DNA from 4 places in the Sphingobacterium sp. WM genome. Region 4 is predicted to be linked to each of the others. Evidence: riboswitches for the same ligand, from Rfam matches in the RefSeq annotation. Region 4 holds a riboswitch; each other region holds the start of a gene.
What was found. A riboswitch is a leader RNA that binds a small molecule or an ion and turns the genes downstream of it on or off. The one in region 4 is predicted to bind thiamine pyrophosphate.

Region 1 (3,556 bases), 1.3 Mb from region 4:
AATACAGACTCAAAACGACCATAGCCCGGTTTTGAAATGCTCTGAAATAACGGACTTAAAAAGGCATAATTCCAGACCTTATCCAAGGCATTAAATTCTTGAATGGAATGGGTAGAAGTTGATAGTTGATATTTCCTTTCAAGATCCATATGCTTATTGGCTATTCGGTCAGAGGTATTGAAATGTAATCTTTCTATTTTCAAATCATTCGCCAAATGCCGATGGGAGTGGAGAACCACTCTACCTAAATAAGAAGGATCAATTTGTTCCAAATATTCCAAAGCTTGATCATCAGAAAGCCCATACTTTCTAAAATGAAAATGCTCAAGCCCCTTTTGAAACAAATTGTTCAACATCTGAATTTCATTGGGAATTAAACCATTTGCCGAAATCACAATAATCATAGATAGATTTCTTTTCCGCTTTCAATAAACTCTTTGGATTTCTCTAACATTCCTTCTTCGGTTGCTTCCCTGATTTCTTGTGTAATCTTCATGGAACAGAATTTCGGTCCGCACATCGAACAAAAGTGAGCTACTTTTGCAGCATCAGCAGGCAAGGTTTCATCATGAAACTCGCGTGCAGTATCCGGATCAAGGGATAGATTAAATTGATCTTCCCATCTGAATTCAAATCGCGCTTTACTTAATGCGTTATCACGATATTGTGCCCCCGGATGACCCTTCGCTAGATCTGCTGCATGTGCCGCCAACTTATAGGTAATCACACCATCCTTCACATCTTTTTTATTCGGTAATCCTAAATGTTCCTTTGGCGTCACATAACATAACATGGCACAACCATACCAACCAATCATCGCAGCGCCAATTGCGGAAGTAATATGATCATACCCTGGTGCGATATCAGTAGTCAATGGCCCTAAAGTGTAAAATGGAGCTTCATCACATTCCGCAAGTTGTTTCTCCATGTTTTCTTTTATCATATGCATAGGCACGTGACCTGGCCCTTCAATCATCACTTGCACATCATGTTTCCAAGCTATTTTGGTAAGCTCACCCAATGTTTCCAACTCAGAAAACTGGGCCGCATCATTTGCATCTGCAATGGAACCCGGTCTAAGTCCATCTCCCAAGGAAAAAGCAACATCATATTGCTTCATAATCTGGCAGATCTCCTCAAAATGAGTGTATAAAAAGTTCTCTTTATGATGAAATAAACACCATTTTGCCATAATTGACCCGCCACGAGAAACAATCCCAGTCACACGTTTTGCCGTTAAATGGATGTATCTTAACAAAACACCTGCGTGAATCGTAAAATACGAAACACCCTGTTCGGCTTGCTCAATCAAGGTGTCCTTGAAAATTTCCCAGGTTAAATCCTCCGGAACTCCCTTTACCTTTTCAAGTGCCTGATAAATTGGTACTGTACCAATTGGAACTGGTGAATTTCGGATAATCCATTCCCTCGTCTCATGGATGTTTTTACCAGTTGACAAATCCATAATGGTATCAGCTCCCCATCTGCATGCCCAAACAGCCTTCTCTACTTCCTCTTCAATGCTGGAACTAACGGCACTATTTCCAATATTGGCATTGATCTTCACCAAAAAATTGCGACCAATAATCATGGGCTCACTCTCTGGATGGTTGATATTGTTTGGAATAATAGCCCTGCCGGCAGCAATTTCATCCCTTACAAATTCTGGCGTTATATATTTTGGAGTATTTGCACCAAAACTCTCTCCCAAATGTTGATCTGCCATGCATTTGGTAGCAGCTTGTAACTGTTCTATCTTTTGATTTTCACGAATCGCTACATATTCCATCTCCGCGGTTATAATCCCTTGCTTTGCATAATGTAATTGGGTTACATTTTGTCCTGCTGATGCACGCTTTGGTTTATGGTTATATGAAAAACGTAAATCCGCTAAATTGGGGTCATTCAGTCTTTCTATTCCGTAATCCGAACTAATACCTGATAGTATTTCGACATCAGCACGATCGAGAATCCATTGTTCCCGAATTCTGCTGATTCCCTTGCGGATGTCAATTTCACTTTTTTCGTCCGTGTAGGGCCCTGATGTATCGTAAATGCTGATAGGCGGATTTATCTCCAAACCTCCATTGCTTAATTTTGTTGGATTCAAACTGATTTCTCGCATCGCTACCTGAATAGGATGGATCTTCCCTGGAATAAATACTTTCTTAGAATTGGGAAATGGTTGGGTTGTAATTGTTTGTTCTGTCATGTCTTTAAAATTTCGGGTTTATCCGCCTTGGGTGGCAGTAATGATTAGTATGGAATCGTTGTCATTCAAAAGTTGATCTGACCAGGAATCCTTGGGGATTACCTGATTATTCAAAGCCACAGCAATCCCTTTGGTTTTGCCTTTTAACTCCAAATCCATTAGTTCTTTCAGGTTCAAGGAACCTAAATTGAAATGTTTTGTTTGATGATTAATGATGAGTAGCATTCCTAATTTATTTATAGCATTAATGCTTTAGGAATGGCTACAATAGGTACAGGACGCACCCATGAAGACATTTTACTTTTCCCTACGCTAGTATGATCTAGATCAGGTTATAAGGGTAAAATCTCAGCCTGCAAATATTGCAGACACCCCTAAAGCTTTCGCAAGTTAGTCAATAGATTTAACTAAAAGAAATAATTTTCTTGCTTCATATAATTTATGGTATCCCTTAAGCCTTATTTTGAGGGGCTTTTTTCCTTAAATTCCTTGTAATGTTTTTTCACATAAACATGCAGGTCATAAGTCGTCCAATATTGGGCAACTTCAAAATCGGGTCGATATTCTACCATGAATTTTTCCAATTCTTCAGTGTCCATGGGAATAACATCTGTAATCGTAGATTTATTAAAAATCTGATCCACCTCCATGTTTTTAATCTCTTGTTTCATAAAGGCATCAAACCTTCTCGCATCTCTGCCAGCCTTGCTGAACTTTTCATAAAAATAGGTCACTGTCGGCATCCCAAATGGTAATAACAGATACCAAGGCGGTTCTCCTGAATAATATAACCCACCCTTCACATTGTAATCCTTCTTCATTTGCTCTAATTCCCTGATTTTTGCCGCCTTCGTATTCCCCATAATGACAATCTCCTCAATGACCAGGGCCTTTTTTTGTAGGTATATATCCTTCGTCAATTCACGTGCAAGCACACTTTTCCTAGTCCAATGGGGGTGAACAAATGCAATACTATCCATCGGGTTGGCATCAATGCCAAAAGAACCATCAAAATCTGAACGAATCATTTGCTGGGTTCGTAGATTAATCACATCCACATTTTTTATCAATAGGGTGCTATCTATGGAATAAATAGTACCTGTATATCTTTTCGAAACTTGAGCGAAAGAATAGGAGAGGGTAAAAAATAAAAATAAACAGAAAATGATTGGTTTGTTTGGCATATAAAAGTCCTCCTTTTTTCAATTTTAGGAATCCATTCTAAATTAACAAATAGCAAATAATCAAGCTAATACGATAACTAAATTTAACATTTTAATAATTTTTCCACCCAAACTTTCTCATTACATAATATTTAATTAAAAAAGGTCTCAATAGTTCTTT
Region 2 (3,556 bases), 870 kb from region 4:
GGTCAATGGTTAAGATGTAATAACGAAGAAATCATTAAACAACACCATGCCAAGGTATATGGAAAAGCATCTGTTGGTGCTCCACCAATGTCTGTACCGCATTTAGATACTCGTTATATCGACGGTAAACAAGCTTTACTTTTCGGTCCTTATGCTGGTTTCTCAACCAAATTCTTGAAAAAAGGATCCTACTTCGATTTACCTGCATCTATTAAGCTTTCAAATATCCGTCCTATGCTTTCTGCAGGATTGGATAACCTACCTCTAACAAAATATTTAATTACTGAGGTCATGAAAAAACCGCAGGATAAATTGGATTCATTGAAACAATTTATGCCAACGGCTAGATTGGAAGATTGGGAAATTGAAAAAGCTGGTCAACGTGTTCAGGTAATTAAAAAAGATCCTAAACATGGTGGTATCCTAGAATTTGGAACTGAAGTTGTATCCAGTGCAGATGGTTCTATCGCTGCATTATTGGGCGCTTCTCCAGGTGCATCTACATCGGTGGCTATCATGATCAACCTGTTGAAAAGATGTTTCCCTGATCGCGCTAAATCCGATTCTTACCGTAAGAAATTACGCGAAATGATTCCTTCATGGGGCAAAAAATTAAATGATGACGCAGAATTGTGTCAATCAACTAGAAATCGTACTTCTGCTATTTTGCAGATAGATAAATAATATTCATAATATCTTATGGGGTGCTAATATGTCTCGCTTCTGGCGAGACATATTTTTAGGCTGAGATGATACCCATTTTCGATGATCCATCGAAATGAACCTGATCCAGGTAATGCTGGCGTAGGAATAAATTATATCCTTTCCCTTGTCTCCATAAGTGCATAATCAATTCAGCGAAATTGGAGGAAATCTTAAATAATATTTTTCATACTTTAAAGGAAACTTCTTGGTTAGAAAGGTTTTCCGTAATCTGTGGTATCATCCAGGTTCTATTGTCCAAAAACAATAAGGTCTCAAATTATTTATTTGGAATCCTTGGAATTATTTCCGGAATGATGGTTTTATTTTCTGCCGGATTATATGCAGAAATTGCCTTACAGATCTATTATCTGGTCATGAGCATCTATGGTTGGTGGTTCTGGATGAGCAATAAAACCGCAAAGGAGCAACCAATATCCTACACAACAAAGACAGAATGGAAAATTGTCCTAACGATTGTCTTTGCAGGCTTCTTATTGTTTTACTTCCTGCTACGAAGTATTACAGACTCAGATGTTCCTGTTTGGGATGCCTGGGTGACTTCAACCGCTTGGGCTGGAATGTGGTTACTGGCAAAAAGAAAAATTGAAAACTGGATTTTATTAAATATCAGTAACCTTTTTGCAATCCCACTTTTGATTCATAAAGACCTCTATCTATTTGCTGCCCTAACAACATTTTTATTCGTGATCGCGATTTTCGGATTCTTTAAATGGAAGAAAATTATGCAATCACAAAACGTAGATCAATTAAATTTCAATTAATGCTTAGTCAAGAACAAATCAATATCATTAAGGAATTACAGCCTTTAGGTATTAAACATAAATCCCTAACAAAGGAGCAGTTAGAGTTTACTTACCGAAATAACTGGTTTAATTTATGGGTTCCCAAAAATTTAAATGGTCTTGAAATGCCATTTCCTCAAGGTCTGGATTTACTCGAAGAATTAGCCTATTATGATGGCGGATTTGCTTGGACAGTAACTTTATGTGCTGGAGCAAATATGTTTGCAGGTTTTATTGACCCTAAACTCTCTGAAAAACTATGGTCAGATCCTAAAATATGTTTGGGTGGAAGTGGAAGAGTCGGAGGGAAGGCCATTGACCTGGAAGATCATTATGTAGTGTCAGGCTTTTGGAGCTATGCAACTGGTGCACCCCATTTAACTCATTTTACTTTTAATGCTGAAATCATAAAAGATGGAGAAACTGTAAAAACAGATTCAGGAGAACCTCTTTATTATTCCTTTTTAGTGCCACGGGAAAATGTGTTGATTGAATATGATTGGGATACCTTCGGATTGGAATGTACAGCAAGCCATTCATTCTCTATTCAGAATCTAAAGGTAAAAAAGGAAAATGCATTTATGCTAGACCCTAACAATAAAACTTCTGCTTCAGCATTGTTTAATATTCCATTTATGCCCTTTGCTGAACTAACCCTTTTGATGAACTATGTCGGGATGTTTAAACGATTCTTAGATCTGATCGAAAAATACTACTTCGAAAAATCTAAAGAGCCTAATTGGGCAGAAAAGAATAGCAAACAAAGATTCAAACAACTTGATCAAATCAGAACAAGCTTTGAAAATAAAGTTAAGGAAGTAAAACATAATGCCGTTTTTCTATGGGAAAAGGCAATTGCAAATGCTGAAGTTGATGCTAGCTTATTCGAGAATATTGCAACACTTTCCAGAGAAATTGCAAAAGATATTCGTATGGATTGTGCCGAGCTTTTACCATTACTCGGAATCAGAGCAGCCCAAAGAGAGAATGAGTTAAATATTGTATTCAGAAATATTTTTACAGCAAGTCAGCATAGTTTGTTGAATGTATAACATAAAAAATGAAGGGGCTGTCTAAAAAGGTCTCTAAAAAAAAATAACCCCGTCATTAAAAAATGGCGGGGTTTTCTGTTTTTTGTCCTTAAGATTTAGTATCTTAAGGTGCACCCAAAAAACAATATGGCAAACATACAATTCAAAGCTCTTCCATCCAATAGTCCGAGTCTATTTCCTGAAAATATTTTTGATCGTATTCCATTGAACCATCCTGTTCGGTTGGTGAATCAGGTTGTTGATCAGTTGGATCTGGATCATATTATCCGACTTTATAAAGGGGGAGGCACTACTAGTTTCCATCCCCGGATGCTCATCAAAGTGTTGTTCTACGCCTATTTAAGCAATATCTATTCTTGCCGAAAGATTGAACGCGCCTTACAAGAGAACATCTATTTCATGTGGCTTTCTGGCAACAGTACCCCTGATTATCGTACGATCAACTATTTCAGGGGGAAGCGTCTTAAGGGGCAAATACAGGAGTTGTTTGCAAGTATCGTCCGGATGTTACATGAAATGGAGTACGTCAGCCTGAAAGTTCAGTATGTTGATGGTACCAAGATCGAATCTGCAGCTGGTCGTTATACGTTTGTATGGAAGAAATCGGTTGAGAAAAACAAGGTAAAGTTAGAAGCGAACATCGCTTCGGTTCTTGCCGATATTGATGCGCAGATTACCCAAGACCAATCTACATTAGGCAATCAAGAAGTTAGCAAGGCTATCGACAGCACGCAGCTGAAGGAAAAGATCAAAGCGATCAATGCAAAGCTCAAAGTGGCCAATAAGTCTACCGATAAGCAGCTTAAGAAACTCGAAGATGACTACTTGCCACGATTGCAGAAATATGAAGAACAGCTGAAAATACTAGGGGATCGCAATAGTTATAGTAAGACCGATACCGATGCTGTGTTTATGCGCATGAAAGAGGATCACATGAAGAACGGTCAACTCAAACCCGCCTACAATACACAGATCAGTACCGAGGAACAGTTCATC
Region 3 (3,556 bases), 940 kb from region 4:
ACCCTTCTTGACAAAACCCAAGTAAGGACTCTAAACCAAAGGAATCTCCTTCTGCTTCAATATAGACAGATCCGTCCGATTCGTTCAGAACAAAACCTTTTACCCCTAATTGATCAGCAACGGCCTTCGTGGAAGCCCTGAAAAAGACCCCTTGAACTTTCCCTCGAACCCTTATATTCCAATGTTTCATGGATACAAAGGTAAAAGAAGAAATAGAATTAGAAACTATCTAATTCTTCTAACCTTAACTTTTGGATTTAATTTGAAAGTATCCATACCTTCTAATAACACCAAACCGGGTTTCTTACCCACTTCTAATGAACCTAACTCATGCTCTAAGTTTAATGCCTTAGCCCCATTTAAAGTTGCCCATTTGATGGTTTCATTGAAATCCAAATCCGGATACTCCTGATGAATCACTTTCAATTCCTCTAAAATATCCAAGGTATCATTAGATGCCAAACTATCTGTACCGATAACGATATCATGACCACCTAATAGGAAGTTGTCAATTTTTGGAATTCTATCTTCAATATATAAATTGGCTTTCGGACAAAAACAGAAATATACGGACCTACCCATTCTATCCACAAAATCCAAATCCTTAATCGAAGTATAAGTATTATGAACTAAAATTAATTTGTTTTTACTAGGAATATAAGGTAGAAAGGATTGCAATGAATTTCTAGCTTGCGCTCTAAAGTCCTCCATTGCTAAATTCATTTTCTTAAAGAATTCTAAAAACTCTCCTTTATTATAGCGGAACAATTTATTTTCTTCATCACTCTCCTGATTATGGATACTGATGATATTATCTTCACTAATAGCTTTCTTTAAGGTCTTAAATAAGAATTTTGAACCTGAATACGGCGCGTGTGGAGTAATTGAGGAGTGTTTATAATCAAAATGAAACTCAATTTCTTTGGCATTATCGATTCGAGTAACAACATCTTCTTTATTCGTTGCCATTACTTCCACAAAAGTATGATACTTAATAGGACTTGTTTCTTTGATCTTTGCTGTTACGGCTGAGTTTACATGGTCTCCAACGGCTTGAATTCCATTCTCATACATCAACTTATCTGCTTCTTCCATCGCAGCTTCAACCTTCTCTTCATGGTTTCCACGTTCATTGATAACCGTAGAAAGAAAAGTAGGTAAACCCGTATTTCGAGGCACTACACCAAGCATATGGGATAATTCAAGATGACAATGTGCATTCACAAACCCAGGGATTAATGCTCCTTTGAATTGCTCTACCAAATTTTCATCAATTTCACCAGGATTGAAAACACCTTTCACAACTCCTTGATCATCCATCGCAACAACCCCCTTTTTAATGGCAGGACCTGCAACAGGAAACACGACATCAGCAGCGTAATACTTCATAAGAAATTAATAGTTCCGTTTTTTAAAAGTTAGCGTAATTAGCCTCTTGGAGGCAATGTTGGCAATTTACAAAAAAATACTAGGAGTTTAACTAATAAAATAATAATTACGAATTTGTTACAAATATATTTAAATTTTGTTTTATTTAGCCAAAAGCCTATGTTTGCCCTATCGATTAGGGGTGCCTTGTTAATAAACACAAAAACAGGCTGAGATTATACCCTGTATTTCAATAACTTACATGAAATACATACCTGATCTGGATAATGCCAGCGTAGGGATAGGGCGGTTAAATAGAACTTGTTGTAACCCCTTTCAACAAGAAAGTTTAACTCTTTAAAACATTTTTTTTATTATGTTTAACAAGCTTTGGGCATCTTTAGCCTTATGTTTGATTGTATTAATGAGCTTTGCTCAACAAAAGTTAACTGTAAGGGTTTTAGACAAATCTGGAGCCTCTGCAAATGGTGCAACCGTCGCTATTGATGGCCAGGCTAAATCCACAAATCAGGACGGAATCGCCGTTTTTGACAACTTAAACAACCAATTCTATAACTTAAAAATTTCTTTTATTGGTTATAAATCCGAGATTTCAAGAATTAATCCCGTAAATCAAGCTAATTTTTCCATTCAATTAAAAGACCAAGTCCTCCAATTTGAAGAAGTTTACGTTTCAGCAACCCGCGCTAAGGAGAATTCTGCAACAACATATAAAACCATAACCAAGGAAGATATCAATAAAAATAATCTAGGTCAGGATATCCCCTATTTACTGGATCAAACACCTGGAGTGGTTATTGGATCCGATGCAGGTGCTGGTATCGGGTATACCAGTATGACGATCCGGGGGTCTGATAGCGAACGTATCAATGTCACCCTCAATGGTATTCCGTTGAATAACCCGGAATCTATGGGCTCTTTCTTTGTTAACCTGCCTGACTTTGCATCCAGCACGGAAAGTATTCAGATTCAACGTGGTATTGGAACCTCTACAAATGGCCCCTCCGCATTTGGAGCATCCCTAAATATTCAAACCGACGCTTTGGAAACTAAGCCTTATCTGGAACTGAATAACTCATTTGGATCATACAACTCTTGGAAAAACACTATTAAGGCTGGGTCTGGCTTAATTAACAATAAATTCGCTTTTAATGCCAGACTCTCCAGGATCTCATCAGACGGCTATGTGGAACGCGCTTCTTCAAACCTGAAATCCATGTATGTTGATGCGGGCCTTTACACTGACAAACACAGCCTAAAAGCGACTGTTTTCTCAGGTAAAGAGAAGACCTATCAAGCTTGGTATGGCGTAGCTGAACCTTTATTCAAAGAAAATGGTTACCGAATCGAAGAATATGCTGAAAACCTTTGGCTCTCCGGTACTGAACGCGATAGATTCTTAAATGGCAATCGTAAATACAATTACTATACTTACGATAATCAGACTGATAACTATACCCAAACACATGCTCATTTAAATTATTCTTATCGTCAATCTGAGAAGATGATATTTAATACAGCTTTACATTACACTCGTGGAGCAGGTTATTATGAAGAATTCAAACCAATGGACAATCTGGAGCACTATGGAATTGCCCCAGTTCAATCCGATGGTAAACCTATTGAAGACACCGATTTAATTAGAAGAAGATGGTTGGATAACCATTTCTATGGCTTAACTTACTCCTTGTTGTACAAGCCGTCAACAAATTTGAATTTCACTTTCGGAGGTGCATATAATCAATATAAAGGTGACCATTATGGTGAAGTCATCTGGGCTAACCTAGTTCCTCAAAGCCAAATAAAGGATAAATATTACTTCAGTCATGCCAATAAGAATGACTTTAATTTCTATGCAAAAGCAGATTATAGAATGGACAACTTTCTCTTTAATCTAGATGTTCAGTATAGAAATAATATCTACAATGGAAAAGGTGATGATGACAAGATAAAAGACTTCTCCTTTGAAGACAACCATAATTTCGTAAATCCTAAGGCTGGTATTACCTATTTTCTAAATAATAATTCCAACATCTACGCTTCATATGCTTTTGCAAGTAAAGAGCCGACTCGGAATGATTATGTTGAGAACCCAATTGGAGCATTTCCTAAGACTGAAAAAATGCAGGACATCGAAACAGGATATCGTTTTAGAAATGAATTCCTA
Region 4 (3,556 bases):
CATTCGAATCAGTAAAAACACCCAATATTTTCATTTTTCGGATGATGATAAACAGATATTCGTACAGGACGATGCCGAAGGAATGCGTTTGGCTGCTAAGGTAATTGATGCTACGACCGGGAATATTCTGACGATGCCCTTTATTAATCAGCGATTTGATGCAATTTATGTTATCCCTGGGGATAAGCGATTGATGACTGTAGAATCGTTGATGAATGGTAATTCCATCAATATCTGGGAAGTTCCAGGTCAGGTGAGCATGTCAAAAGATCAATTAGCCAATGACTTAGAGAAATTCTATGGTAAGAAATACAATAATGAAACTGGAGCCATCTTAAATTATTCGGATAGCAGCAATACCTTTGATACCTGGTACTTTGACGACCCCTTGGTCAGAACGGTTTCACCAAGTTCCAATGAGAAGATCACGGATATATTAAAGAAAAACTATCCAATAAAGAATGATGCAAACCTGCGTTTATTAGCTGTTACCTATGATTATCATCCCTTGGCAAGAGCGATGGTAGCGAATTATTTCAGCAGCAATCCAGATACCCATTTGATTGGACAAAGAATCGTGGAAATCACAGAGAAGCAGTTGATAAAAATCAAAAACAAGGAATTAAAATCGGAAGTAGAATCCCTGTTAAAAGAAGCAAAACAGAAATTAAGCGAGTAAAAGAATGAATTTGACAAGAAGACAAAAAGGCCTATTGGGAATCGCATTTGTATGCTTTTTAATTATCATATCTTGGATAGGTTTATCTAAATTTTTTCCTGAGAGCAACTCCTTTCGATATCTCCCTGATCGTATCTATCGAATTATCAAAATTGTATTCGGAGGTGATCCTTCGGGTTCAGGTCTTGAAAATGAGAATGTTCCTTTAGAATTAATTATTGCCAAAATTTGTGCTATTGGGATTCTTCTTTTTGGGGCTTATAAAATTATTCAGAAAGTATTCTCGGAACAGTTCAACCTAATGAAGGCCTCTTTCAAAAAAAACCATTTGATTTCAATTGGAATTTCAAAAAAAGGAAGACAGCTATTCAAGAGTTTGAAGGATGACTATCAAAAGCAGGGAATTGCAATTGAAAAAGAAACCGAGCATGCTGACATCAATGCTGTAAAAAAACAGGGTCATTTAGTCATCATCGGAAATGCTGAGGATGAGAATACCCTTATTGAAGCAGGAATCAAACGTGCTTCCACCCTGATTGTCTTTTTAGAGAATGAGCAAACGGTGATAGAAATCATTGAATCGGTTCAGGATATCTATGATAAATCCAAATGTCAGAATGAACTACTTTGTTTTTTACATATCAGCAACCCCCGATTAATCGACTTGGTCAAAAACACAGGAATCCATTTTCAGAACAATCAGATTCAGCTAAGATTTTTTAATATCCATAAAATGCTTGCTCGTCAATTCTTTTCGCAGATTCCACTGGATATGCAGAAGGTTGGGAAAAGCATTGCAGACATCAATAAGATTGTATTTCTAGGTTATGGGGATTTTGCAAAGGCCATGTTGGTTCAGGCGTTGAGGATTTTTCACACCTCTGTTGAAAATGATTTGCAGATTTCCATATACTCTGACCATGCCGATAAAGACCGAAATTATTTTAGCGAACAATATCCGAAAGCTGATAAAATCTTTCCAGTTCGCTTCCATAAGTTTGAAGGCACATTCAATGAAATGATTGAGAAGGAGGAGCTTATGAATAAAGGCGATCAAACTTTATTTATCATGGCATTTGATCAGGATCAGGCCAATCTAAATGCGGGACTGGAATTATTGGAAAAAACTCAAAATACCAATTTCCCGATTTATGTATTGAATGCTGAAGGAAAGGGACTACGAAAATTGATCAACTATTCCGCCGACACAGATCGAATCAAGTTTTTTGGGCAGATGGAAGATATCTGCAACCTGGAATTTATCACGGGTCAAAAGCAGGATAAACTGGCTCAGGCGATACATGATGATTATCGAAAATTGCTATCAGGGGCAAGTTCAGAAAGTGAGAAATACACTTCAGACTGGTTAACCTTGAGTGAGGATGCCAAGGATGCAAGCCGAGCACAGGCCGATCATATTCCCTATAAGTTTCTTTTGACCGAAAAGGATTGGCCAGTTGCTGATCCTAATCAGATATCATTCAGTACGGAAGAAATAGAAACACTCGCCATCATCGAGCATAATCGTTGGATGGCGCATCGATATATCAATGGTTGGGATTTTGGGGAAAGCAGGAATGATGAGCTCAAATTGCATCCTTCTTTGATTCCTTGGGAGATATTAAGTGAAAGTGAAAAGCAAAAAGACAGGGATACCATTCTGAGGATTAAGATTCTATTGAATTCCTGAGCTATGAAGACCTTGAATATTTGACTTTGCAGATTGTTTAGGGTATATTTGATTGGCTTTAGGGGTATTCTTTTTTATAGAATTGAGACAGTCCCTTTGAACCTGATACGGTTAAAACCGGCGTAGGGAAAAGCAGATAAGCGCTTGGCAGACCAATTGCCTATTCCCTTCCCTATAGCCATTATTGTATTTAAATTTCAAATAATGGAAAACGACATTTATCATTTACTTACACAGGTCCGAGCAAAAGCTCCATTGGTTCAAAACATCACGAATTTTGTTGTGATGAACAATACGGCAAATGCATTATTGGCATTGGGAGCCTCTCCTATTATGGTGCATGCTGAAGAGGAATTAGAAGAAGTTTTAAGCTTCTGTAATTCACTGGTCATCAACATTGGGACCATCAGCAAACCTTGGGCGAATAACATGATCGAGGCTGCAAAATTAGCAAACAAATTAGGGAAACCATGGGTTCTAGACCCTGTTGGTGCTGGGATATCGAAATTGAGAAATGAAACCCTGGAGACTCTTGTGCAATTGAAACCTACGGTTATTCGTGGTAATGCTTCAGAAATCATGGCATTGCAAAATTTCAACAATACAAGTTCGAAAGGAGTTGACAGTACAGAATCCAGCAGCACTGCCCTACAGGCTGGTCAGATTCTAAATAAAGAAACTGGAGCAATCGTATGTATTTCCGGAGCTATTGATTATGTTATTTCAAAGGAAGAGATTACGGAGGTCAGCAATGGCTCTGCAATGATGACGAAAGTGACGGGATTAGGCTGTACGGCATCCGCAATTACCGCAGCCTTTATCGGATTGGGGAATGATCCTTATCAGGAGGCTGTGGCAGGAATTACGATTACCAGTCTTGCTGGTGAACTGGCGGCAAAAATCTCAAAAGGTCCCGGAACTTTGCAACTAAATCTATATGACACCTTATACAACCTGGCGAAAGAACAAATCCTAGGAAATCTAAAACTAAAAAGATATGCCAATCCATCCTGATTTCCCCTATCCTTTATATCTGGTGATTTCAGAAAGAGATTGTACAAAAATGGATTGGTTAAGGGTTGCCGAGCAGGCAATTTCTGCTGGGGTAGATATCATTCAATTGCGTGAGAAGGACATTTCATTTTCCGATTATTTGAAAAAAGCCAAAGCATTAAAAATGATCACCG

Region 1: another riboswitch for thiamine pyrophosphate. It lies ahead of thiS (sulfur carrier protein ThiS); the one in region 4 lies ahead of thiM (hydroxyethylthiazole kinase).
Region 2: another riboswitch for thiamine pyrophosphate. It lies ahead of pnuC (nicotinamide riboside transporter PnuC); the one in region 4 lies ahead of thiM (hydroxyethylthiazole kinase).
Region 3: another riboswitch for thiamine pyrophosphate. It lies ahead of PZ892_RS15550 (TonB-dependent receptor); the one in region 4 lies ahead of thiM (hydroxyethylthiazole kinase).

The regions. Positions count from the first base shown of each region.
Region 1 covers NZ_CP120709.1:1,413,996-1,417,551, forward strand. The annotation lists gene PZ892_RS06030 (thiamine phosphate synthase) at 1-404, opposite strand, end outside; gene thiC (phosphomethylpyrimidine synthase ThiC) at 401-2,212, opposite strand; gene thiS (sulfur carrier protein ThiS) at 2,231-2,437, opposite strand; TPP riboswitch at 2,500-2,598, opposite strand; gene PZ892_RS06045 (hypothetical protein) at 2,671-3,396, opposite strand.
Region 2 covers NZ_CP120709.1:1,835,338-1,838,893, forward strand. The annotation lists gene PZ892_RS07795 (malate:quinone oxidoreductase) at 1-684, shown strand, start outside; TPP riboswitch at 691-828, shown strand; gene pnuC (nicotinamide riboside transporter PnuC) at 864-1,487, shown strand; gene PZ892_RS07805 (acyl-CoA dehydrogenase) at 1,487-2,560, shown strand; gene PZ892_RS07810 (IS1182 family transposase) at 2,687-3,556, shown strand, end outside.
Region 3 covers NZ_CP120709.1:3,643,942-3,647,497, forward strand. The annotation lists gene PZ892_RS15540 (acylphosphatase) at 1-190, opposite strand, end outside; gene PZ892_RS15545 (amidohydrolase family protein) at 226-1,389, opposite strand; TPP riboswitch at 1,557-1,687, shown strand; gene PZ892_RS15550 (TonB-dependent receptor) at 1,745-3,556, shown strand, end outside.
Region 4 covers NZ_CP120709.1:2,704,441-2,707,996, forward strand. The annotation lists gene PZ892_RS11555 (TIR domain-containing protein) at 1-679, shown strand, start outside; gene PZ892_RS11560 (NAD-binding protein) at 684-2,369, shown strand; TPP riboswitch at 2,420-2,515, shown strand; gene thiM (hydroxyethylthiazole kinase) at 2,574-3,383, shown strand; gene thiE (thiamine phosphate synthase) at 3,367-3,556, shown strand, end outside.